Regions from separate parts of the Streptomyces sp. NPDC058758 genome, predicted to be linked through region 3. Evidence: riboswitches for the same ligand, from Rfam matches in the RefSeq annotation. Region 3 holds a riboswitch; each other region holds the start of a gene.

Region 1 (5,216 bases), on a different contig from region 3:
AACTACGGCGACAACGGCCTCGCGTACTTCAAGCGGTTCACCGACGCCCGGCCCGGCGACCCGCTGTACGACCGGGGCATGGCCTCGGTCCCGAAGGCCACCGGCTCGACCCCGGACGACATCGCCGCCGCGATCCGCGCCGACGTCCTCGCCGGGACGCTGCCGCAGGTGTCGTGGGTGGTGGCGAACGAGGCGTTCTCCGAGCACCCGTACGCCCCTCCCGGCGACGGCGCGCACTTCGTCGACCTGGTCTACCGCGCCCTGGCGGCGAACCCCGAGGTCTTCGACGCGACCGTGATGATCCTCAACTACGACGAGAACGACGGCTTCTTCGACCACGTGCCGCCGCCCGTCGCCCCGCCCGGCACCCCGGGCGAGTACCTCGACGGCGTGCCGATCGGCCTGGGCTTCCGGGTGCCGATGCTGGTCATGTCGCCGTGGACGCGCGGCGGCTGGGTCAGCTCGGAGGTCTTCGACCACACCTCGGTGCTCCGCTTCCTGGAGACCTGGACCGCCGCCCTCGGCACCCCGGCGGCCTGCCCGAACATCAGTGCCTGGCGGCGGAGGGTGACCGGCGACCTCACCGGCGTCTTCGACTTCGCCCACCCGGTGTACGGGGTCCCCGCCGGCCTCCCGTCGACGGCGAAGGTCATCGGCATGTCCACCTGCGGCCCGCTCCCGAACCCCGCGCCGCAGAACAACGCGCTGCCCGTCCAGGAGCCCGGCACCCGCCCGGCGCGGGCCCTGCCCTACCAGCCGAACGGCAACCTCGACCGCTTCGAGTTCGGCGCGGCGGGCAAGATCCTCGCCTGGTTCTCCATGAGCAACCTGGGCCCGCAGGCCCGCCGGGCCGCCCACTTCTCGATCCACCCGCACCAGCACCGGGACACCGCCGCCTGGCAGTACACGGTCGACCCCGGGACCACCGCCACCGACTACTTCAACATCGGGCTGGGCTCCGGCTCGGGGAAGTACGACCTCTCGATGATGGGCCCGAACCGCTTCCTGCGCCGGTTCGTCGGCGACGCCTCCAAGGCCGGCCGGGCGATCGAGGTGGCGGCGCGCTTCGCCACCGAACCCGGCACCGGGAAGACGGCGATCTGGTTCACGCTGACCAACGCCTCCGCCGGCCCGGTCACCTTCACCGTCCGCTCCAACGCCTACCGCACGGACGGCCCGTGGACGTACACCGTCCCGGCGGGCGCCGCCCGCGAGGACCACTTCAACGCGGTGGCGTACCAGGACGGCTGGTACGACTTCACGATCCTGGCCGACATCGACGGCACCTGGTCGCGCCGCTACACGGGCCACATCGAGACGGGGGCGCCGAGCGTCACCGGCTGACCGCCCGGCGCGCCCTCACCGCCCGGCCAGGGCCGCGCGCCGGATCGTGGCGTCGAGGAGCGCGAGCGCGTCCTGGGCGGTGCGGCCCGGGGCGCGGTTCCAGGGGCCGATGAGTCCGTGCCACCCGCGGGACCGCAGCTCGGTCATGATCCACGCGCCGGCCTCGTTCATGGTGGACGTGCTGCCGTGGCCGAGCCGGTGGGCGGCGAGCAGGGCGCCGCAGAGGCACCGGGCGCCCCGTGCGTCGCGGAGCTTGTACGGCGTGTTCTGCCATCCCCATTCGGTCAGCACCCGGCGCGCGTAGGCCAGGTGGACGGAGGGGAGCACGTCGGAGCGGCCGATCGCGCGCCAGAGGTGCAGCCGGTCCGGGAGGACGGCCCCGATCCGGCCGGGCAGCGGACGCTCGGCGGGCGGGGCCGGGGGCAGCGCGCCGAGCGCGTCGGCGACCAGCCGCTCCACGGGGACGGTGAGGAGGCTCCGCCACGCCTCGGAGACGGGGGCGGGGGTGGGGGCCGGGGCGGAGACGGCCACAGCCACGGGCTCGGCCTCGGCCCCGGGCTCGTGGGGAGAAGCGGGCAGGGACGGAAGCAGGCTCTCCCAGGCGGCGCTCTCGTAGAGGCGCGCCACCTCTCGGTCGAGCGCGTCGGGGTCGCGCGGCGGGGCGGGGGATGACATCCCCCCATCATGAGGGGCATATGACCTCTTTGCCCGGTATGCGCCATTCGCGCCGCCCTCTCGCCACCGACCCGCGCGAGCAAGGCATTACACCGCAGAATTCCCCTAAATTCGCGAGCTTCCCTATTCGGACATTGCGCACCCCGTGACGCGACTCACTTTCCCCGCGCCGACGGCGGCTCCCCCTCCGTCACGAGCCGTGCGCCGCAAGGGATTCCGGAAGGGGAGCCGAAACGGTCGATCTTGAATTCCGCCGTTTCGATCTCCACCGTCCCTTTTCCCGCCCATTCGCATCTTGTTCCCCGCCGCATTTCTCGCCTACGGTCACCTCCATTCGAGCGGATCGCCGAATCCTGCCACCGCCCGAAAGACCTCCCATTTCACCCGACGGCAGGAGCGGGGGACCCACCACACCGCCGGTCCGGCACCACCGGAACGGCTCGGGGTGAAGCCGCGTGCGCGCGGCCGGACAGCTCCAGTCCGAACCCGACAGCTCACCTCGCAGGCGCCGGAGAGGAAACCGCCATGCCCGCTCACGGCAAGCACCGCCGTCCCCGACGCCGCCCCGTCTCCCGAGGTCTCGCCTTCGCGGGCACCGGCGGAGTCGCCCTCGCCCTGCCGCTGGTCGTCCCCGCCGCGGCGGGCGCCGCGCCCCTCCCCGAGTCCGCCGCACCGGCCGCAGTCGCCGCGCCGGCCGCACCGGCCACCGCCGTCACGAAGGCTCCGGCCGCTCCCACCGCCACCCGCGCGTACACCGTGGTGAAGGGCGACTCGCTTTCCCTGATCGCCCACCGAAAGGGAATTCAGGGCGGCTGGAAGTCGCTTTACCAGGCGAACAGGACGACCGTGGGTGACAATCCGTCACTCATTCACCCCGGCCTCGAACTGACGATTCGTCGGGATTCCGCGAAGGCCGCTCCCGCGCCCGAGCGGGCCGCCCGGAAGAGCGCCGCGAAGCCCGCCTCCACCGGTTCGGCCGAACGGGCGAGCCGCTCCTCCGCCCGCGCGGCGACCCCCGCCGTGCAGACCCGGGCCCAGGCCCAGACCCGGCCGGCCGCCGTCCAGGCCGCGGCCCCCGCCGCCGCGCCGCAGTACGCCGACAACCTCGACGGCTGGATCCGCGAGTCGCTGGACGTCATGGCCCGCTACGGCATCCCCGGCTCGTACGACGGCATCCTCCGCAACGTCCTGCGCGAGTCCTCCGGCAACCCCCGCGCCGTCAACCTCTGGGACTCCAACGCCGCGAAGGGCACCCCGTCGAAGGGCCTGCTCCAGGTCATCGACCCGACGTTCTCGGCCTACCACGTGCCGGGCACCTCGCTCGACCCGTACGACCCGGTCGCGAACATCACCGCCGCCTGCAACTACGCGGCCGACCGGTACGGCTCCATCGACAACGTCAACGGCGCCTACTGATCCCGCCCGTTCCCGGCCGCCCCGAAGCGGCCGGTGAACCAGTCCGCGGCGAGCGCCGCCACCTCCTCCAGGGCCCCCGGCTCCTCGAAGAGGTGGCCGGCGCCCGGCACGACCTCCAGCCGGCTCTCACACCGCAGCAGCGCTCCGGCCCGCCGGTTGAGGTCCAGGACGAGGTCGTCGCTCCCGCCGACGACCAGCAGGGTCGGGGCCCGGACCGCGGCGAGCCGCTCCCCCGCCAGATCGGGCCGGCCGCCCCGGGACACCACGGCGGCCACGTCGTCGTCCGGCTCCGCCGCCGCCCACAGCGCGGCGGCCGCGCCCGTACTCGCCCCGAAGTAGCCGCGCGGCAGGCCCTCGGTGGCGGGCCACCCGGCCGACCAGGCGGCGGCGCGGCCCAGCCGGCCGGCGAGCAGCGGGGTGTCGAAGACCCGTGCCCGGTCGGCGGCCTCGGCCTCCGTGAGCAGGTCGAAGAGGAGCGTCCCCAGCCCCGCCCGGTTCAGGGCCCCGGCGACCGCGCGGTTCCGGGGGCTGTGCCGGCCGCTGCCGCTGCCGTGCGCGAAGAGGACGAGCCCGGCCGCCCCGTCGGGCAGCGCCAGGTCGCCCCGCAGCTCCAGGTCGCCGACCGGGATCCGTACGGCCGTGTGCCGGACCGCCGGGCCGTGCGCGGCCCGGTTCCGGTCGAGCCGGTCCACCACCTCGGCGTCCGGCGTCTGGTCGAACTCGCGGTAGAACTGCCCGACCGCGTAGAACCCCTCCGGGGCGTGCACGGCGACCGCCTCGTCGGCCTCGCCCGCCAGCCGTGCCGTCCAGCCGTGCGGCGCCACCGGCACCGCCAGCACGATCCGGGCCGCGCCCCCTGCGCGCACCGCGCGGCAGGCGGCCAGCGCGGTCGCGCCGGTGGCGAGTCCGTCGTCGACGACCACCACCGTCCGCCCCTCCAGCGGCACCGGCCGGCGGCTGCCCCGGTAGAGCCGGGCCCGCTCGGCCATGACGGCCCGCTCCCGCTCCTCGACCGCCGCCAGGTCCCGCCCGGTCACGCCCGCGTCCCGCACGACCTGCTCGTTGACCACCCGGACGCCGCCCTCCCCGACGGCCCCCATGGCCAGCTCGGGCCGGCTCGGCACGCCCAGCTTCCGCACCAGGCAGATGTCCAGCGGCGCGCCGAGCGCCTCGGCCACCTCCGCCGCCACCGGCACCCCGCCCCGGGGCAGGCCGAGGACGACGACGTCACGCCCCTGGAGATGGCCGAGCCGGGCGGCGAGCCGCCGCCCCGCGTCGGCACGGTCGGCGAAATACATGGCACGCCGCCTTCCCGGTGGACGAACCCCCGCGCGGCCCGGGCCGTCCGGCCCGGCCCTCCCTTCCAGGGTCCCACCGGGCGGCGTCCCGGGGCCCGGCGCACGCCCCGCCTCAGCCCGCGGCGCCGCGCACGACGGCGACGGGGCACCGGGCGTGGTGCAGGAGGGCCTGGCTCACCGAGCCCAGCAACAGCCCGGCGAAGCCGCCGCGCCCGCGGGCGCCCATGACGACCAGCCGGGCGCTCCCGCTCTCCTCCAGCAGGACCTCGCGGGGCCGGCCGCGCACCAGCCGGGGCTCGGCCTCGACCCCCGGGTGGCGGCCGGCGGCCCGCGCCAGCGCCGCGTCCAGGACCCGGGCGGCCTCCTCGTGCACCTGCTCGGCACTGTGGAAGAGCCCGGTGAGGTCTCCCGGTCCGGAACGCGGGGTCCACGCGTGGACGGCGACGAGCCCGGCCCCGCGCACCCGCGCCTCCGTGAAGGCGA
Region 2 (5,216 bases), on a different contig from region 3:
ACGCCGCCGAGGGGCACGCGTACACCGACGCGGAGGCGGCGGCCTGGACGGAGATCGACCCGCTCTTCGGCTACAGCCGGCATCCGCACCGCTCGGCGGGGCTGCCCTGCCGGACCGGCGAGTCGGTGGTGTCGGTGGACGGCGCCGGGACGGTGCGCCGCTGCCACTTCGTCCGGACCGAGCTGGGCAACCTGTACGACGGTTCGTACCGTGCCGCGCTGCGGCCGCGGGCCTGCCCGCTCGCCGTCTGCGACTGCCACATCGGCTACGTCCATCTGGAGACGCTGCCGCTGTACGACGTCTTCGCCGGCGGGGTCCTGGAGCGGATCCCCGCCGGCCGGACGGGTGCTACAGGGGCATGAGGTCGGGGCGCTTGGCCTCGACGTGGTCGCCGGAGCTCTCGCCGCGCAGCCGCCGCCCGATCCACGGCACCAGGTACTCGCGCGCCCAGTGGATGTCGTCGCGGCGGACCTCCAGCGGACCGCGGGCGGGCAGCGGGGGCCACGCCTGGTCCGGGTCGGCCGGCACCGGGAGGCCGAGGACCTGGGCGGCGCGCAGCGCGACCCGGGTGTGGCCCTCGGGCGAGAGGTGCAGCCGGTCGTCGTCCCAGGCGCGCCGGTCCTGGACGGACCGCAGCGACCACAGGTCGAGGACCGGGCAGTCGTAGCGGTCGGCGATGGCGCGGACGTGGGCCGTGTAGGTGGCGATCTTGCCGCGCAGGTGCTTGAGCACGGGCACGTCGCGCGTGTCGAAGCCGGTGGTCACCATGACGGTGCCGACGGCGGAGGTGAGGTCCCGCACGGCCCGCTCGAAGCGCTCGGCGACGTCGTCGGGGTCGGTGCCGGGGCGGATGATGTCGTTGCCGCCCGCGCAGAAGGTGACCAGGTCGGGGGCGAGCTCCTTCGCCCGGGGGACCTGCTCGGCCACGATCTGGTCGAGGAGGCGGCCGCGGACCGCCAGGTTGGCGTAGCGGAACTCCTCGTGGTCCGGCAGCTGGTCGGCGAGGAGCACCGCGAAGCGGTCCGCCCAGCCGACGTAGGTCCCGTCCGGTCCCGGGTCGCCGACGCCCTCGGTGAAGCTGTCACCGATCGCCGCGTACGACCCGAATCCCCCGACCGCCCCGAACACGTTCTTTTCTGTTGCTCTCGAATCGTCTGCCACGGAAGCACATCCTTCCTTTTCGGATGTGACCTACGCGACCGTAAGGAGGGGTTGACGGCGGGTGATATATGCCACCGATAAAGAGTTTGCCAAGCCGGAATAGGGCGAAGGCCCGGCACGGTGTGCCGGGCCTTCGCCCCGGGGCGTTACGCCGGACGGATCAGATCGAGACGCCGTGCTGGCGCAGGTAGGCCAGCGGGTCGACGTCCGAGCCGTAGCTCGGCGAGGTGCGGATCTCGAAGTGCAGGTGCGGGCCGGTCGAGTTGCCGGTGGAGCCGGAGAGGCCGATCTGCTGGCCGCCGCTCACCGACTGGCCGGCGGAGACGGCGAGGGAGGAGAGGTGGGCGTACTGCGAGTAGTTGCCGTCGGCGTGCTTGATGACGACCTCGTTGCCGTAGGCGCCGCTCCAGCCGGCGGAGACGACCGTGCCGGCGCCGACGGCGCGGACGGTGGTGCCGGAGGAGGCGATGAAGTCGGTGCCGGTGTGGTAGCCGGAGGACCACATGGCGCCGGCGGTGCGGTACGAGGTGGAGATGCCGCCGGCGACCGGGGCGACCCAGCCGGAGGAGGCGGCCTGCGCGGAGGAGCCGGAGGACTGGGCGGCGGCCGGGGCCGCGGCGCGCTCGGCGGAGCGCGAGGCGCGGGTCTGCTCACCGGCGGGCGCGGCCTTCTTCGTGGCCTTCGCCTTGGCCTTGGGGGCGGTCTGGGCGGGGGCGGCGGCCTTGGGGGCGGCCTTGGCGGTGTTCTTGCCGCCGAGGGTGAGCTTCATGCCCGGGAGGATGAGCGAGGGGTCCTCGCCCACGACCTGGCGGTTGTCGGCGTAGAGCTTCTGCCAGCCGCCGTCGACGTCGTGGTCGGCGGCGATCTTGGACAGGTAGTCGCCGGCGACGACGGAGTACGTCGTCGGGGCGGCGGTCTGCGCGGCCGGGGCGGCGGCGGCCTGGGCCCGGACCTGCGAGGCGGCGGTCACCACGGCGCCGGAGGCGGCGGCCGGGGCGGCCTGCTCGGCGGCGTGGGCGCCGGTGGCGCCGATGAGCGGCAGGGCGACGACGGCGCCACCGGTGCCGGCGGCGACGAGGCCACGGGTGAGGAAGGTGGACTTCTTGCGGCGGTGCTTACCGTTCGCGGGCATGGCGAATTCCTCTCCGGCGCCTGCGAGGTGAGCTGTCGGGTTCGGACTGGAGATGTCCGGCCGCGTTCTCACGCGGCTTCACCCCTAGCCGTCCTGCGTCGCGGGACCGGCGTACTTCCCTGGGTCCCCCGCTCCTGCCACGTCGGGATGGGATCGAATTCCGGGCGGTGGCAGGACTAGGCGGTCCGACCGGATTGACGGCGACGCTAGACGAGCGGGGTCGGCGCGAACAAGCCGCGGAATTCCCCGGGCATTCCGGGGCGATCTTCGGGCCCGGAATTCCGGTCACCCTCCGTCGATGACGGACCCTCGAATCCCTTTTCGGGGAGGGGGATTGGACCGGGCGGTCGGGCACGATCCGTCACTTCTATGACCCTGCTCACGCGGAGAATCCCATCTCCCCCTCAACCAGGGCGGCTTACGCCAAGTCACTCCAATACGGACAGATCGCCCATTACCGGTCAGGGGGGTGCGCCGCGCCCCGCGCGCCGGGATGATTGCGAGGGGAACCGATCCCGTCCCGGCCCCCCGAACGCCTACCCCCAGGAGCATCCGTGACGCAGCAGTTGCCGCAGGTCCAGCCCCTCGAACCCGGCGAGCCCGAGCTCGCGGAGGTCCGCAACTTCCGGGACGTGGGCGGCCTGCCGACGACCGACGGGCGGACGGTCCGGCCCGGCACCCTCTTCCGCAGCGGCCACCTCGCCGACGCCACCGAGTCCGACGCGGCCTTCCTCGCCGGCCTCGGCCTGCACACGATCTTCGACTTCCGCAACGCGGCGGACGCCAAGGTGGAGGGGCCGGACGTCGAGCTCCCGGGCGTGCGGAACGTGAACATACCCCTGAGCGACCCGGCCGACGGCAAGGAGTTCTGGCGGATGGTCCGCGAGGGCGACCTCGACACGCTGCGGGGCCTGCTGGGCGACGGCAGGGCGGCGGAGCGGATGACCTCCTCGTACCGCCGGATGGTCGTGGAGCGGACCGCCGAGCACAGCCGGGTCCTGCACGCGCTCGCCGAGGACTCCGTCCCGGCCCTTATGCACTGCGCGGCCGGCAAGGACCGCGCCGGGCTCTCCATCGCGATCACCCTGCTCGCGCTCGGCGTGGAGCGCGGCGCCATCGAGGCGGACTACGTGAAGTCCGACGCGCCGCACCGCCGCTACAAGGTGCGCCGCAGCTCCACCGCCCGGGACGCGATGGCGCCCGAGGTGATGGAGCTGCTGAGCCCGCTCTTCGACGCGCGGGTGGAGTACCTGCGGGCCGCCTTCGAGACGATCGACGCGACCTGGGGCTCCGTGGACGTCTACCTCGCGGAGGGGCTGAAGCTGGCGCCCGGCACCCGCGAGCGCCTGCGGGAGCGGTTCCTCACCGAGGGGTGAGCCCGCGCGTCCCGGCCGCGGCGGCTACTGGTTCTGGCCGCCGAGCATGAAGAGCAGGTAGAGGAACCCGGCGAAGAGGTGACCGGCGATCAGGTAGGCGAAGAGGCGGAGCACCAGCCCCTTGGGGAACTTCCCCTCGCCGCGCTCCTCGCCGGTGACCGGGGCGGACTTCTCGGACTTGACTGACTTCTCGGACATCTCGGCCAACCCTTCGGGGCTCAGCGGGAGTGCGGGGCGCCGCCGCCCAGGCACAGCTCGGCGGCGGGGCTCTGCAGGAGCGTGTGGACGAACAGCACCTCGGCGCCGGCGCGGCCGGCCGCGCCGATCCGGTGCGGGGTGAGGGAGTCGAAGTGCGCGCTGTCCCCCGGGTCGAGGAGGTGCACGGTCTCGCCGAGGGCGAGCCGGACCTGCCCTTCGAGGACGTGCAGCCACTCCTCGCCGGGGTGGACGCGCACGATGTCGGCCCGGGTGGCGTACGGCACGTGGACGCGCAGGCACTGCATGGCCCGGCCGGCGCCGCCGGCCTGCCGGTAGATCCAGCCGTCGGCCTCGACCGGGTCGGAGCGGTCGGCCCGGATCACCGGGTCGCGTTCGAGCGGGGTCTCCCCCAGCAGCTCGGCGACCGTCGTACCGTAGATGCGGGCGAGGGCCAGCAGCATCGGCAGCGAGGGCTGCCGGTTGCCGGTCTCCAGGCGCGAGAGGTGCGCCGGGGAGAGCCCGGCCCGCTGGGCGGCCGCCTCCAGGGTGAGCCCCCGGCGCCGGCGCAGGGCCCGCAGCTGCGGGGCGACGTCCGGCACGATGTCGGGAGCGGCGGTTTCCGGGGTGGAGCCCCGGGGGACGTGGTCCATGCGTCCATTCCGCCAGGAACGTGCCTCTGAGGCAAGTTTCTTGCCCCAGAGGCAAAACCCGCGGCGGCGCGACGGCTCAGCGCTGGGCGACCGCCTGCTTGACCAGCGTCTTCCCGAAGTCCCACAGCAGCCCGCCGCCGCCGTGGGCGTCCTCCATGACCGCCGTGAAGGCGGTGACGAAGCGGTCCACGTCCGCCTCGTCGATCACCAGCGGCGGGATCAGCTTGATCACCTCCAGGTGGTCCCCGGAGACCTGGGTGAGGATCCGGTGCCGCTGGAGCAGCGGGACCACCACCATCTGGGCGAAGAGCCCCTTGCGGGCCGCCTGGAGCATCGCCCACCGCCCGCGCAGCCCCAGCGAGCTGGGCCGGCCGAACTCGATGCCGATCATCAGCCCCCGGCCGCGGACCTCGTGCAGCAGCTCGTAGCGGGGCACCAGCGCCTCCAGGCGCCCCTTCAGGAGCCCGCCGACCCGCCGCACGTGCGCGACGGTCCCCTCGGACTCCATCACCGACAGCACCGCGAGCCCCGCCGCCATCGCCTGGGCGTTGGCCCCGAAGCTGGCCGAGTGGACCAGGACCCGGTCCATGGAGGAGTAGACCTTCTTGAAGATCCAGTCCTTGCCGAGGGTGGCGCCGACCGGCACGTAGCCGCCGGAGAGCGCCTTCGCCACGCACACCAGGTCCGGCTCGACGCCCT
Region 3 (5,216 bases):
TCCATCCACCCGGCCAACGTCGACCACGCGGCCTTCGACGAGGTCCACTGGGTGGCACCCGCCGAGGCGGTCCGCTCCGCGCGGCGGCTCGCCGCCCGCCAGTACGCCACCGGCGGCTGGAGCGTCGGAGCGGTCGCCCTCGTGGCCGGCTGGCTGGCCCGCACCCGCCCCCGGGGCACCCGGATCGCCGCCGTCTTCCCCGACGGGCCGCAGCGCTACTTCGACACCGTCTTCAACGACGCGTACTGCGCCGCCCACGGCCTCCTCGACGGTCCCGTGCGCGACGAACCGGCCGACTACACGGGGCCGGAGGGCGTCGAGTGCTGGACCCGCAGGGTCCTGGACCGCACGGCGGCCGACCGGTGGGCGGGGGCGGCGCGTTGAGCACCACCACGGGCACCACGACCGGCGCCGTCCCGCCGTCCGGCGGTCTGTGGAAGCGGAGCCGCAGCTTCGACCCGGCCGTCCGGCTCCTCTTCCTCAACCAGCTGACCATCAACCTCGGCTTCTACATGCTGATGCCCTACCTGGCCGCCCACCTGGCCGACGGGCTCGGCATGGCGGCCTGGGCGGTCGGGCTCGTCCTCGGCGTCCGCAACCTCTCCCAGCAGGGCATGTTCCTCGTCGGCGGGGCGCTCGCCGACCGGCTCGGCTTCAAGCCGCTCATCGTGGCGGGCTGCGCGCTGCGGACCGTCGGCTTCGGCGCGCTCGCCTTCGCCCAGTCGCTGCCGTTCCTGATCGCCGCCTCGCTCGCCACCGGCCTCGCGGGCGCGCTCTTCAACCCGGCCGTCCGCGCGTGCCTGGCGGCGGAGGCGGGGGAGGAGCGCCGGGTGGAGGCCTTCGCGCTCTTCAACGCCCACTACCAGGCGGGCATCCTGCTCGGCCCGCTGGTCGGGGTGGCGCTCACCGGGGTGTCGTTCCGGCTGACGTGCCTGGTCGCGGCCCTGCTCTTCCTGGGGCTGACCCTGGTCCAGCTGCGGCACCTGCCCGTCTCGGCGGGCGGCGGCCGGCCGGCGCGGAAGGACGGCGAGGGCGGCGGGACCCGGGGCCAGCTGCGCACCGTCCTCGGCAACCGCGTCTTCTGGCTCTTCTCGCTCGCCATGACCGGCTCGTACGTCCTCTCCTTCCAGGTCTACCTGGCGCTGCCGCTCGCGGCGGGCGGCACGGGCGTGACGACCGCGCTCTTCGTGGTCTCCGCGCTCGTCGCGCTCGCCGGGCAGCTGCGGATCACGGCCTGGTGCGCGGCCCGGCTCTCCCGCGAGCGGAGCCTCGTCCTCGGCCTGGCGCTGATGGGCGGCGCCTTCCTGCTGCCCGCCGCGCTCGGCCGGGGCGCGCCGGCGCTGCTGCTGTGCGCGGCGGTCCTGGCGGTGGCGAACGCGGTGCTCTACCCGTACGAGATGGACACCGTCGTCGCCCTCTCCCGGGGGCGCTGGGTGGCCACCCACTACGGGCTCTACAACACGGTGTGCGGGATCGGCATCACCCTCGGGAACCTCGGTACGGGCGTGCTGCTCGACGTCACGGGGTGGACGGCGGTGCCGTGGCTGGCGCTCTGCGCCGTCGGCCTGGGCTGCGCGGCGGCGGTCGCGGCGCTGGGGAGGGGCGGGCGGCTCCGCACCGGGTGAGGGACGGAGGGATGGAGGGGAGAGGCGGGGGCGGGCTCGGGGCGGGGTGAGGACGGCCGGGGGCCGGGCCCGTTCGCGTACGCCGGTCGGCCCCCCGCCGGTCGCCGCCCGGCGCCGGGGCGGGGACCCTGGAGGGTGTGCGGTCGCGGGTCCCGGCCCGGCCCGCACGGCCCGGTGGCGGGCCCCGACCGGTCAGGAGTACTCAGGTGGCGCAGCCTCGGGGAGCGGCGGGCGGTGGGCGGCGGGGCGGGCGGCCCGGCGGTCGCACCGGCAGCTCCGCCGTGCCCCGGGGCTCCTACGGGCGCGAGCCGCGGTCCTCGCCGGTCCCCTACGGGGCCGCCCGGAGGTTCCTGCGGGCGCTGCCGCCGCTGATCATCGCGGGCGGGGTGGTCTTCGACCTGTCCACGCCGCCCGCGTACACGGCGGCCCCGCTCTTCTCCGCCGCCCCGCTGGTCGCCGCCCCGTTCTTCTCCCGGCTCACGACGCTGCTGACCGGGCTCGCGGCGATCCTCGCCTCGATCGGGCTGCACGCGTACAACCGGACGCTCTCCGACGTGCCCTCGCTCACCGAGACCCTGACGGTGGTGACCGTCTCGGCGCTGGCGATGCTGATCAACCTGGTGGTGCGGCGCAGCGGGGAGCGGCTCGCGTCGGCGCGGGTGATCGCGGAGGCGGCGCAGCGGGCGGTGCTGCCGATGCCGGCGGAGCGGATCGCGGGGCTGCAGTGCGCGGCCCGGTACGAGGCGGCGCAGGCGGACGCGTTCATCGGCGGCGACCTGTTCGCGGTGCAGGACACCCCCCACGGGGTGCGCCTGGTGGTGGGGGACGTGCGGGGCAAGGGGATGGACGCGGTGGAGGCGGTGGCCGTGGTCATCGGCTCCTTCCGGGAGGCCGCCGAGCAGGAGGCGACGCTGGAGGGGGTGGCGCAGCGGCTCGAACGGGCCCTCACGCGGGAGGGGGCCCGGCGCGAGGGGCTGGACGCCTTCGAGGGGTTCACGACGGCGGTGATCGCCGAGGTCCCGCGCGGGGGCGGGGTCGTACGGATCGTGAACCGGGGGCATCCGCCGCCACTGCTGCTGTACGGGGACGGGCGCCTGGAGACGGCCGAGCCGGCCGAGCCGGCGCTGCCGCTCGGGATGGGGGAGCTGGCGGCCTGGCCGGACCGGGCCGACGAGCGGGCGTACCCGCCGGGCGCGACGCTGCTCTTCTACACGGACGGCCTGTCGGAGGCGCGGGACGGGCACGGCGTCTTCTACGATCCGGCGGCCCGGCTCGCGGGGGCGGTCTTCCCTGGGCCGGAGGAACTGCTCGACGCGCTCGTGGACGACGTCCGGCGGCACACCGGCGGCGGTTCGACGGACGACATGGCGCTGCTCGCGGTGAGCCGGCCGACGGCCGGGGCGCCGGAACGGCGGCGGACGATGCCGGTGGTGCCGCCGGGACCGGCGCAGCGCTGACCGTTTCCCGGCCCCGGGAAGGGTGCCGTCACGGTGTGTGGTCACGGGGTGCCTCAGAGATAACAATTGACATAACGTCAGATCTCGAAGGTTTGGCCGGACCTCGCTGAAGGGGGCTCAACTCGGGCGAATCCCTGCCAATTCAATGAATGATCAAGGGGAACGGCTTGGAATCGGACCGTCGTGTCTATTAACGTTCGATAACGCAGCGCGGTCGTCCCAGCCGTCGCAAGAGACGGCTCCGTGCGCACGCGCCGAATCCCGCAAGGGAACCGGGGAACCAACCCTTGGGGTGAATCGGGCCCCTCGCACACCCCCCGTGCGAACACGCCCGTAGGAGACCTTCCTGCTCCGAACCCGTCAGCTAACCCGGTAGGCGAGAAGGAAGGAAAGGAGCGCGCCTCCGTGGCGTCCAACACCCCCGTACCCGGAGCCCCCTTCGACCCGTTCGGCGGCCCGGGTGCCGTCGGAGCGGACGACCCGGACGGCTTCGCGCCGGACCCGTACGCGCCGGCCTCCTTCACCCCCGCGCCCGGGGAGTGGAACCCGACCGAGGGCTCGCTGCGCGCCGAGAGCCGCGCCAGCGGCCGGCACCGCGTCGTGAAGCAGCGCTCCAACTTCGCCCGCTCCTCCACCGTCCTCGGCGTCGGCGTCATCGCCGCCGTCGGCGCGGGCGGCCTCGCCACCGCGCAGGAGAAGGCCCCGGTCGCGATCTCCCTCCCGGACCTGCCCGACCTCGGCCTGCCGGACGCCCACGACCTGCCGGGCGTCGGCGACCTCCTCGGCGACGAGGAGGAGACCGCCCCGGCGCGGGACTCCGCGCCGGTCGCGACGGGCGGCGCCGCCGCGAAGCCGCTCACCTCGATCACGTACAACGCCCCGGCCGACACCGCGGCGGGCCCGGCCGCCGTCGCGGAGGAGCGCACCGCCTCCGCCGCCGACGCCGGCGAGGCCCTGCGCGCCCGCATCCTCCAGCAGGCCGAACAGCAGCAGCAGGCCGCCGTCGCCGCCGAGAAGCTGGCCGCCGAGAAGGCCGCCGCCGAGAAGGCCGCGACGGACGCCGCCGCCAAGGCCGCGGCCGCCGCCAAGGCCGAGGCCGAGGCGAAGGCCAAGGCGGAGGCGGAGCGGCTCGCCGCCGAGAAGGCCGAGGCCGAGCGCATCGCCGCCGAGAAGGCGGAGGCCGAACGGCTCGCCAAGCTGGCCGCCAGCTACTCCATGCCGCTCTCCTCGTACACGCTCACCTCGACCTACATGCAGTCCGGCTCGATGTGGTCCTCCGGCTACCACACGGGCCTCGACTTCGCCGCGCCCACCGGCACCCCGCTCAAGGCGGTGCACGGCGGCACGATCAAGTCCGCGGGCTGGTCCGGCTCGTACGGCTACCGCGTCGTCCTGGAACTGGAGGACGGCACCGAGGTCTGGTACTGCCACATGTCCTCGATGACCGTCGCCGCCGGGCAGACCGTCACCACCGGCGAGACCATCGGCCGCGTCGGCGCCACCGGCAACGTCACCGGCCCGCACCTCCACATGGAGGTCCACACCCCCGACGGCTCGGGCATCGACCCGGCGGAGTGGCTGCGCTCCAAGGGCCTGACCGTCTGAGCCCGCTTTCCGGCCGGGGTTCAGGCTCCTCGACCGGAATACGCCCGGCGGTGCACGGAGTTGATTTCTGCATGAACTCGACTCTGCGCCCGCTGGGCACCTCCGACCTGCACGTCTTCCCGCTCGCCCTCGGCGGCAACGTCTTCGGCTGGAGCGCGGACGAGGAGCGGTCCTTCGCCGTCCTCGACGCCTACGCGGCCGCCGGCGGCAACTTCGTGGACACCGCCGACGTCTACTCCGAGTGGGTCGAGGGCAACGAGGGCGGGGAGTCCGAGACGATCATCGGCCGCTGGCTGGCCGCCCGCGGCAACCGCTCCGACGTCGTCGTCGCCACCAAGGTCGGCGCCCACTCCCGCCTCAAGGGCCTCAGCGCCCCCACCATCAAGGCCGGCGCGGAGGAGTCCCTGCGCCGCCTCGGCACCGACTACATCGACCTCTACTACACCCACTTCGACGACGAGTCGGTGCCGGTGGAGGAGATCGTCACCGCCCTCGACCAGCTCGTGCGGGAGGGCAAGGTGCGGGCCGT
Region 4 (5,216 bases), on a different contig from region 3:
CGCTTCGGACGCCGAGGGTGCCGAGGCCGCGCTGGAGCGCCTCGCCAAGCTGGTGGCCGAGGGCCTCGACGAGCTTCCCGAGACGGTCTGACCGGCGGGTCGATCCACGTCTTCTCGGTACGGCCGTGTTCCCGGAATTCCCGGCGGACACGGCCGTCCGGCATTTCCGGAGCCGTCCCGTTTTCTTTTTCGGGCAGCACGGAGGACGCCTCCGAATAGCTATTCTTTGTATACGGTGTCCGTGTTAATTCCGGGCACTCGCCGTGTTGACGGCATGTTGCGAAACCCTCACACGGCCCCGCTCGGGCCTTTTCAGCCGGTGCAGCGGGAGCGCGCGCTCGGCGTGCAGGGCGGTGAGCGCGCGGGCCCGCTCGGCGTCCCCGCGCGCGACGGCGTCGACGATCGCCCCGTGCTCGGCCCAGACGTCCACCGGCCGGTCCGGCAGGTCCACCGCGTACATCCAGGCGATCTTGTGGCGCAGCTGGGTGAGCAGCGCGGCGAGCGCCGGGCTGCCGGAGGCCTGCGCGAGGGTCTCGTGGAACCAGCCGCCGAGCGCCCTGAGGTCCTCGCCCTGCCCCCGGCGGGCCCGCTCCTGCCCCAGCCTGACCAGGCCGCGGAGCACCTTGAGGTGGGCGTCGGTGCGCCGCTGGGCGGCCCGGGCGGCGCCGAGCGGTTCGAGCAGCGCCCGTACGTCGAGGAGGTCGGCGGCCTCCTGTTCGGTGGGTTCGGCGACCTGGGCGCCCGCGTGGCGGCGGCTGACGACGAAGCCCTCGGACTCCAGGGTGCGCAGGGCCTCGCGGACCGGGACGCGGGAGACGCCGTAGCGGCGGGCGAGCTGGTCCTCGGTCAGCCGGCCGCCGCGCTCGAAGATCCCCGAGACGATGTCGTCCCGGATCGCCGTGCATACCGATTGCGCGGGAACCCGCATGTCCGACCTCCGCTTTCGCTCCGCGTGCACCGAATTCGAGCGGCGCTGTTTCCGCGACTCTATTGCAGTGTGCCGGAAATTCCGATGCCCCCTCGGAATTCGTCCTCCCCCGGGCGGCGGTCGCGCCGGTCCCCGGGCGACGAAAAGGCCCCGGCTCGGGGGAGCCGGGGCCTTTCCTGGGCGGGGTGGCGGGTCAGAGGCTGACGCCGCGGGCGCGCAGGTACGCGACGGGGTTGATGTCGGAGCCGTACTCGGCGGTGGTCCGGGCCTCGAAGTGGAGGTGCGGGCCGGTCGAGTTGCCGGTCGAGCCGGAGACGCCTATCTGCTGGCCGGGCTCGACGGACTGGCCGACGTAGACGCCGATGGACGACAGGTGGCCGTACTGGGTGTACGTGCCGTCGTTCATCCGGATCACGATGTTGTTGCCGTACGCGCCGCCCCAGCCGGCCTCGACGACGGTGCCGGAGCCGACGGAGACGACCGAGCTGCCGTAGGCGGCGTGGAAGTCGACGCCGGAGTGGCTGCCGGAGGACCAGAGGGAGCCGCCGGTCTTGTAGCCGGTGGAGACGTACGAGCCGGCGACCGGGAGGTTGAAGGAGGCGAGGCGGCGGCGCTCGGCCTCGCGGGCCGCGCGCTCCTTGGCCTCGCGGATCTCCTGGGCGCGGGCCTCGGCCTTGCGCTTCGCCTCGGCGCGCGCCTTGGCCCGGGCCTCGGCCTCGGCGGCCTCCCGCTCCTGGGCGGCGGCCTGCGCGCTGACCTGGTCGGCGAGGGACTCGTCGGCGATCACCTGGGTGAGGCCGGTGTCCTCGGCGGAGCGGTTGTCCGTGTCGGCGGCGAGCGCCGGGGAGGCGAGGGTGCCGACGACGCCGGTGGTGGCGAGGGCGGCCACGCCGGCGATGCCGGCGCTGCGGCGAGCCAGTCGGCTCGCACCACGGTGCTTCCCGGTGGCACGGGTGAACGCCAAGACGGTTCCTTTCCTTCCTTCTCGCCTACCGGGTTAGCTGACGGGTTCGGAGCAGGAAGGTCTCCTACGGGCCCCTCCGCGTGGCGAAGGCGTCCGATTCACCCCAGGGACTGCGTGGGTCCCCGGCTCCCCTGGCTCGCGCCTGACGGGGACTCGGCGATGCTGTCCGGGTGCCGCGGGTGCGGCGCGTGCGTCGGGTCGGACAGACGGACCGACGCTAGGCCGGACGGATCTCAATCGCCAAACAGACTCGCCCATTTGTAAGACATGCCACAGGGCATACGATCATCCTTGTCTCCATAACGGACAAAGCGGAGGTCGCCGGCGCTTCCGCGCATCGGGGACCTCCGCCGGAGCCGACGGCGGGTCAGCTCACCACGGTCACCTCGCCGATGCCGAGGGCCCGCACGGGCTCCTCGATCTGCGCCGCGTCGCCCACCAGGACGGTGACGAGCCGGTCCACCGGGAAGGCGCTGACGACCGCGGCCGTGGCCTCGACCGTGCCGGTCTCGGCCAGCCGCGCGTACAGCCGGGCCTGGTAGTCGTCCGGGAGGTGCTGCTCGACCTGGTCGGACAGCGTCGCGGCGACCGAGGCCGCGGTCTCGTACTTGAGCGGGGCCACGCCCACCAGGTTCTGCACCGCGACGTCCCGCTCGGCGTCGGTCAGACCGCCCTCGGCCAGGGTCCTGAGCACCTTCCACAGGTCGTCCAGGGCCGGGCCGGTGTTGGGGGTGTCGACCGAGCCGCTGATCGCGAGCATCGAGGCGCCGTGCCCCTCGCCGTCCGAGCGGAGCACCTGCCCGAAGGCGCGCACGCCGTACGTGTACCCCTTCTCCTCGCGCAGGACGGCGTCCAGACGCGACGTCAGGGTGCCGCCGAGGCAGTAGACGCCGAGGACCTGCGCGGCCCAGACGGCGTCGTGGCGGTCGGGGCCGATCCGGCCGATGAGCAGCTGGGTCTGGACGGCCCCGGGGCGGTCGACGATGACGACCCGTCCGGTGTCGTCGGCGGTGATCGGCGGCATCGGGCGCGGCGCGGCCGGCTTGCCGGTCCAGCCGCCGAGGGTCTCGGCGAGGACCTCGTCGAGGTCGACGCCGGTGAGGTCGCCGACGACGACCGCCGTGGCGGCGGCGGGCCGCACGTGCGCGTCGTAGAAGGCGCGGACGGCCTCGGCGTCGATGGCCTCCACCGTCTCCTTGGTGCCCTGGCGGGGCCGGGACATCCGGGAGGTGGCCGGGAACAGCTCCTTGTAGAGCTGCTTGGCCGCGCGCCGGCTGGGGTTGGCCGCCTCGTGCGGGATCTCGTCGAGGCGGTTGTCCACCAGGCGCTTGACCTCGTCGGCGTCGAAGGCCGGGGAGATCAGCGCCTCGGCGACCAGCCCGAGCGCCTTGCGGAGCCGGGAGACCGGCACCTCCAGGGAGACCCGGACGCCGGGGTGGTCCGCGTGCGCGTCGAGGGTGGCACCGCAGCGCTCCAGCTCGGCCGCGAACTCCTCGGCGCCGCGCTCGGTGGTCCCCTCGGAGAGGGCGCGCGCCATGATGGTGGCGACGCCGTCGAGCCCCTCGGGCTCGGCGTCCAGCGGCGCGTCGACGAAGATCTCGACGGCGACGACCTGCTGGCCGGGGCGGTGGCAGCGCAGCACGGTCAGGCCGTTGTCGAGCGCGCCGCGCTCGGGGGCCGGGAAGGCCCACGGCCTGGCCGCGCCGGCCTGCGGCTGCGGGTGGAACTCCATGCTGGTCAGAGACACGGCGGCGTCGGTCACTGGTCCGCTCCCTCTTCCTCGTCGCTGTTCTCGTCGGCTTCCGGGCCCTCCGCGGGCTCGTAGACCAGCACCGCGCGGTTGTCCGGGCGCAGCCGGGCCGCGGCCACCTCGCGCACCTCGTCGGCGGTGACGGCGAGGACGCGGTCGACCGCGGTCAGGGCGAGCTGCGGGTCGCCGAACAGCACGGCGAAGCGGCACAGTTCGTCGGCGCGGCCGGCCACGGTGCCGAGCCGGTCGAGCCACTCGCGCTCCAGCTGGGCCTGGGCGCGCTCCATCTCCTCCGCGGTCGGGCCCTCGGCGGCGAAGCGGGCGAGCTCCTCGTCGACGGCCGCCTCGATGGCGGGGACCTCGACGCCGCCGGAGGTCTTCACGTCCAGCCAGCCGAGGGAGGGGGCGCCGGCGAGCCGGAGCAGGCCGAAGCCGGCGGCGACGGCGGTGCGGTCGCGGCGGACCAGCCGGTTGTGCAGGCGGGAGGACTCGCCGCCGCCGAGCACGGTGAGGGCGAGGTCGGCGGCGTCGCACGCGCGCGTGCCGTCCTCCGGCAGCCGGTAGGCGGCCATCAGGGCGCGGGCCGGGACGTCCTCGACGACGACCTCGCGCAGCTGCTCGCCGATGACCTCGGGCAGGGCGCCGTCGCGCGGGGCGGGCTTGCCGTCGTGGCCGGGGATGGAGCCGAAGTACTTCTCGACCCAGGCGAGCGTCTGCTCCGGGTCGATGTCGCCGACGACCGACAGGACCGCGTTGTTGGGCGCGTAGTAGGTGCGGAAGAAGGCCCGCGCGTCCTCCAGGGTGGCCGCGTCCAGGTCCGCCATCGAGCCGATGGGGGTGTGGTGGTACGGGTGGCCCTCGGGGTACGCGAGCGCGGTGAGCTTCTCGAAGGCGGTGCCGTACGGCACGTTGTCGTACCGCTGGCGGCGCTCGTTCTTCACGACGTCGCGCTGGTTCTCCATCGACTCGTCGTCGAGGGCGGCGAGCAGCGAGCCCATCCGGTCGGCCTCCAGCCAGAGCGCGAGCTCCAGCTGGTGGGCCGGCATGGTCTCGAAGTAGTTGGTGCGCTCGAAGCTGGTCGTGCCGTTGAGCGAGCCGCCGGCCCCCTGCACCAGCTCGAAGTGGCCGTTCCCGTGCACCTGCTTCGAGCCCTGGAACATCAGGTGCTCGAAGAGGTGGGCGAGGCCCGTGCGGCCCTCGACCTCGTGGCGCGAGCCGACGTCGTACCAGAGGCAGACCGCGGCGACCGGGGTCAGGTGGTCCTCGGAGAGGACCACCCTCAGGCCGTTCGCCAGCCGGTGCTCGGTCGCTGTCAGGCCGCCGGAGCCGGCCTCGGCCGTGGCCGTGTGACCCATGGGCATGTACGTCCCTTCGATCGCGATCTGAAAAGTCCTGCCACTGTATGCAAGCGCGCCGACACCTGGCGAAGTTCCCGGACCCCGGAGATGTCCCTCGTCCGGGTCGCGGTCCGCGTTGTCGGTGGCACGGTCCACAATGGTCCGCGTCAGACTCAAGCTTTGCCGGAGAAGGAGCCGCAGCCGCGATGGCCCGCCGCAGCACGAAGACACCGCCGC

The links. Region 3 has a riboswitch for cyclic di-AMP ahead of ACFW6A_RS02910 (peptidoglycan DD-metalloendopeptidase family protein). Riboswitches for the same ligand answer to the same signal wherever they lie in the genome.
Region 1: linked by a shared signal. The riboswitch ahead of ACFW6A_RS25805 (transglycosylase SLT domain-containing protein) and the one ahead of ACFW6A_RS02910 (peptidoglycan DD-metalloendopeptidase family protein) in region 3 are both predicted to bind cyclic di-AMP.
Region 2: linked by a shared signal. The riboswitch ahead of ACFW6A_RS11240 (peptidoglycan DD-metalloendopeptidase family protein) and the one ahead of ACFW6A_RS02910 (peptidoglycan DD-metalloendopeptidase family protein) in region 3 are both predicted to bind cyclic di-AMP.
Region 4: linked by a shared signal. The riboswitch ahead of ACFW6A_RS33975 (M23 family metallopeptidase) and the one ahead of ACFW6A_RS02910 (peptidoglycan DD-metalloendopeptidase family protein) in region 3 are both predicted to bind cyclic di-AMP.

What each region holds. Positions count from the first base shown of each region.
Region 1 covers NZ_JBHYPS010000025.1:64,484-69,699, forward strand. The annotation lists gene ACFW6A_RS25795 (phosphocholine-specific phospholipase C) at 1-1,344, shown strand, start outside; gene ACFW6A_RS25800 (hypothetical protein) at 1,360-2,019, opposite strand; cyclic di-AMP (ydaO/yuaA leader) riboswitch at 2,354-2,540, shown strand; gene ACFW6A_RS25805 (transglycosylase SLT domain-containing protein) at 2,545-3,435, shown strand; gene ACFW6A_RS25810 (phosphoribosyltransferase family protein) at 3,429-4,733, opposite strand; gene ACFW6A_RS25815 (universal stress protein) at 4,846-5,216, opposite strand, start outside.
Region 2 covers NZ_JBHYPS010000006.1:294,627-299,842, reverse strand. The annotation lists gene ACFW6A_RS11250 (STM4011 family radical SAM protein) at 1-362, shown strand, start outside; gene ACFW6A_RS11245 (SGNH/GDSL hydrolase family protein) at 349-1,161, opposite strand; gene ACFW6A_RS11240 (peptidoglycan DD-metalloendopeptidase family protein) at 1,322-2,293, opposite strand; cyclic di-AMP (ydaO/yuaA leader) riboswitch at 2,298-2,455, opposite strand; gene ACFW6A_RS11235 (tyrosine-protein phosphatase) at 2,848-3,669, shown strand; gene ACFW6A_RS11230 (DUF6126 family protein) at 3,694-3,867, opposite strand; gene ACFW6A_RS11225 (helix-turn-helix domain-containing protein) at 3,888-4,517, opposite strand; gene ACFW6A_RS11220 (aspartate aminotransferase family protein) at 4,594-5,216, opposite strand, start outside.
Region 3 covers NZ_JBHYPS010000002.1:22,352-27,567, reverse strand. The annotation lists gene ACFW6A_RS02925 (PLP-dependent cysteine synthase family protein) at 1-384, shown strand, start outside; gene ACFW6A_RS02920 (MFS transporter) at 381-1,625, shown strand; gene ACFW6A_RS02915 (PP2C family protein-serine/threonine phosphatase) at 1,832-3,082, shown strand; cyclic di-AMP (ydaO/yuaA leader) riboswitch at 3,325-3,476, shown strand; gene ACFW6A_RS02910 (peptidoglycan DD-metalloendopeptidase family protein) at 3,488-4,687, shown strand; gene ACFW6A_RS02905 (aldo/keto reductase) at 4,759-5,216, shown strand, end outside.
Region 4 covers NZ_JBHYPS010000045.1:31,166-36,381, reverse strand. The annotation lists gene ACFW6A_RS33985 (HPr family phosphocarrier protein) at 1-91, shown strand, start outside; gene ACFW6A_RS33980 (GntR family transcriptional regulator) at 245-928, opposite strand; gene ACFW6A_RS33975 (M23 family metallopeptidase) at 1,122-1,892, opposite strand; cyclic di-AMP (ydaO/yuaA leader) riboswitch at 1,901-2,061, opposite strand; gene ACFW6A_RS33970 (M16 family metallopeptidase) at 2,260-3,624, opposite strand; gene ACFW6A_RS33965 (pitrilysin family protein) at 3,651-5,003, opposite strand; gene ACFW6A_RS33960 (DNA topoisomerase IV subunit A) at 5,186-5,216, shown strand, end outside.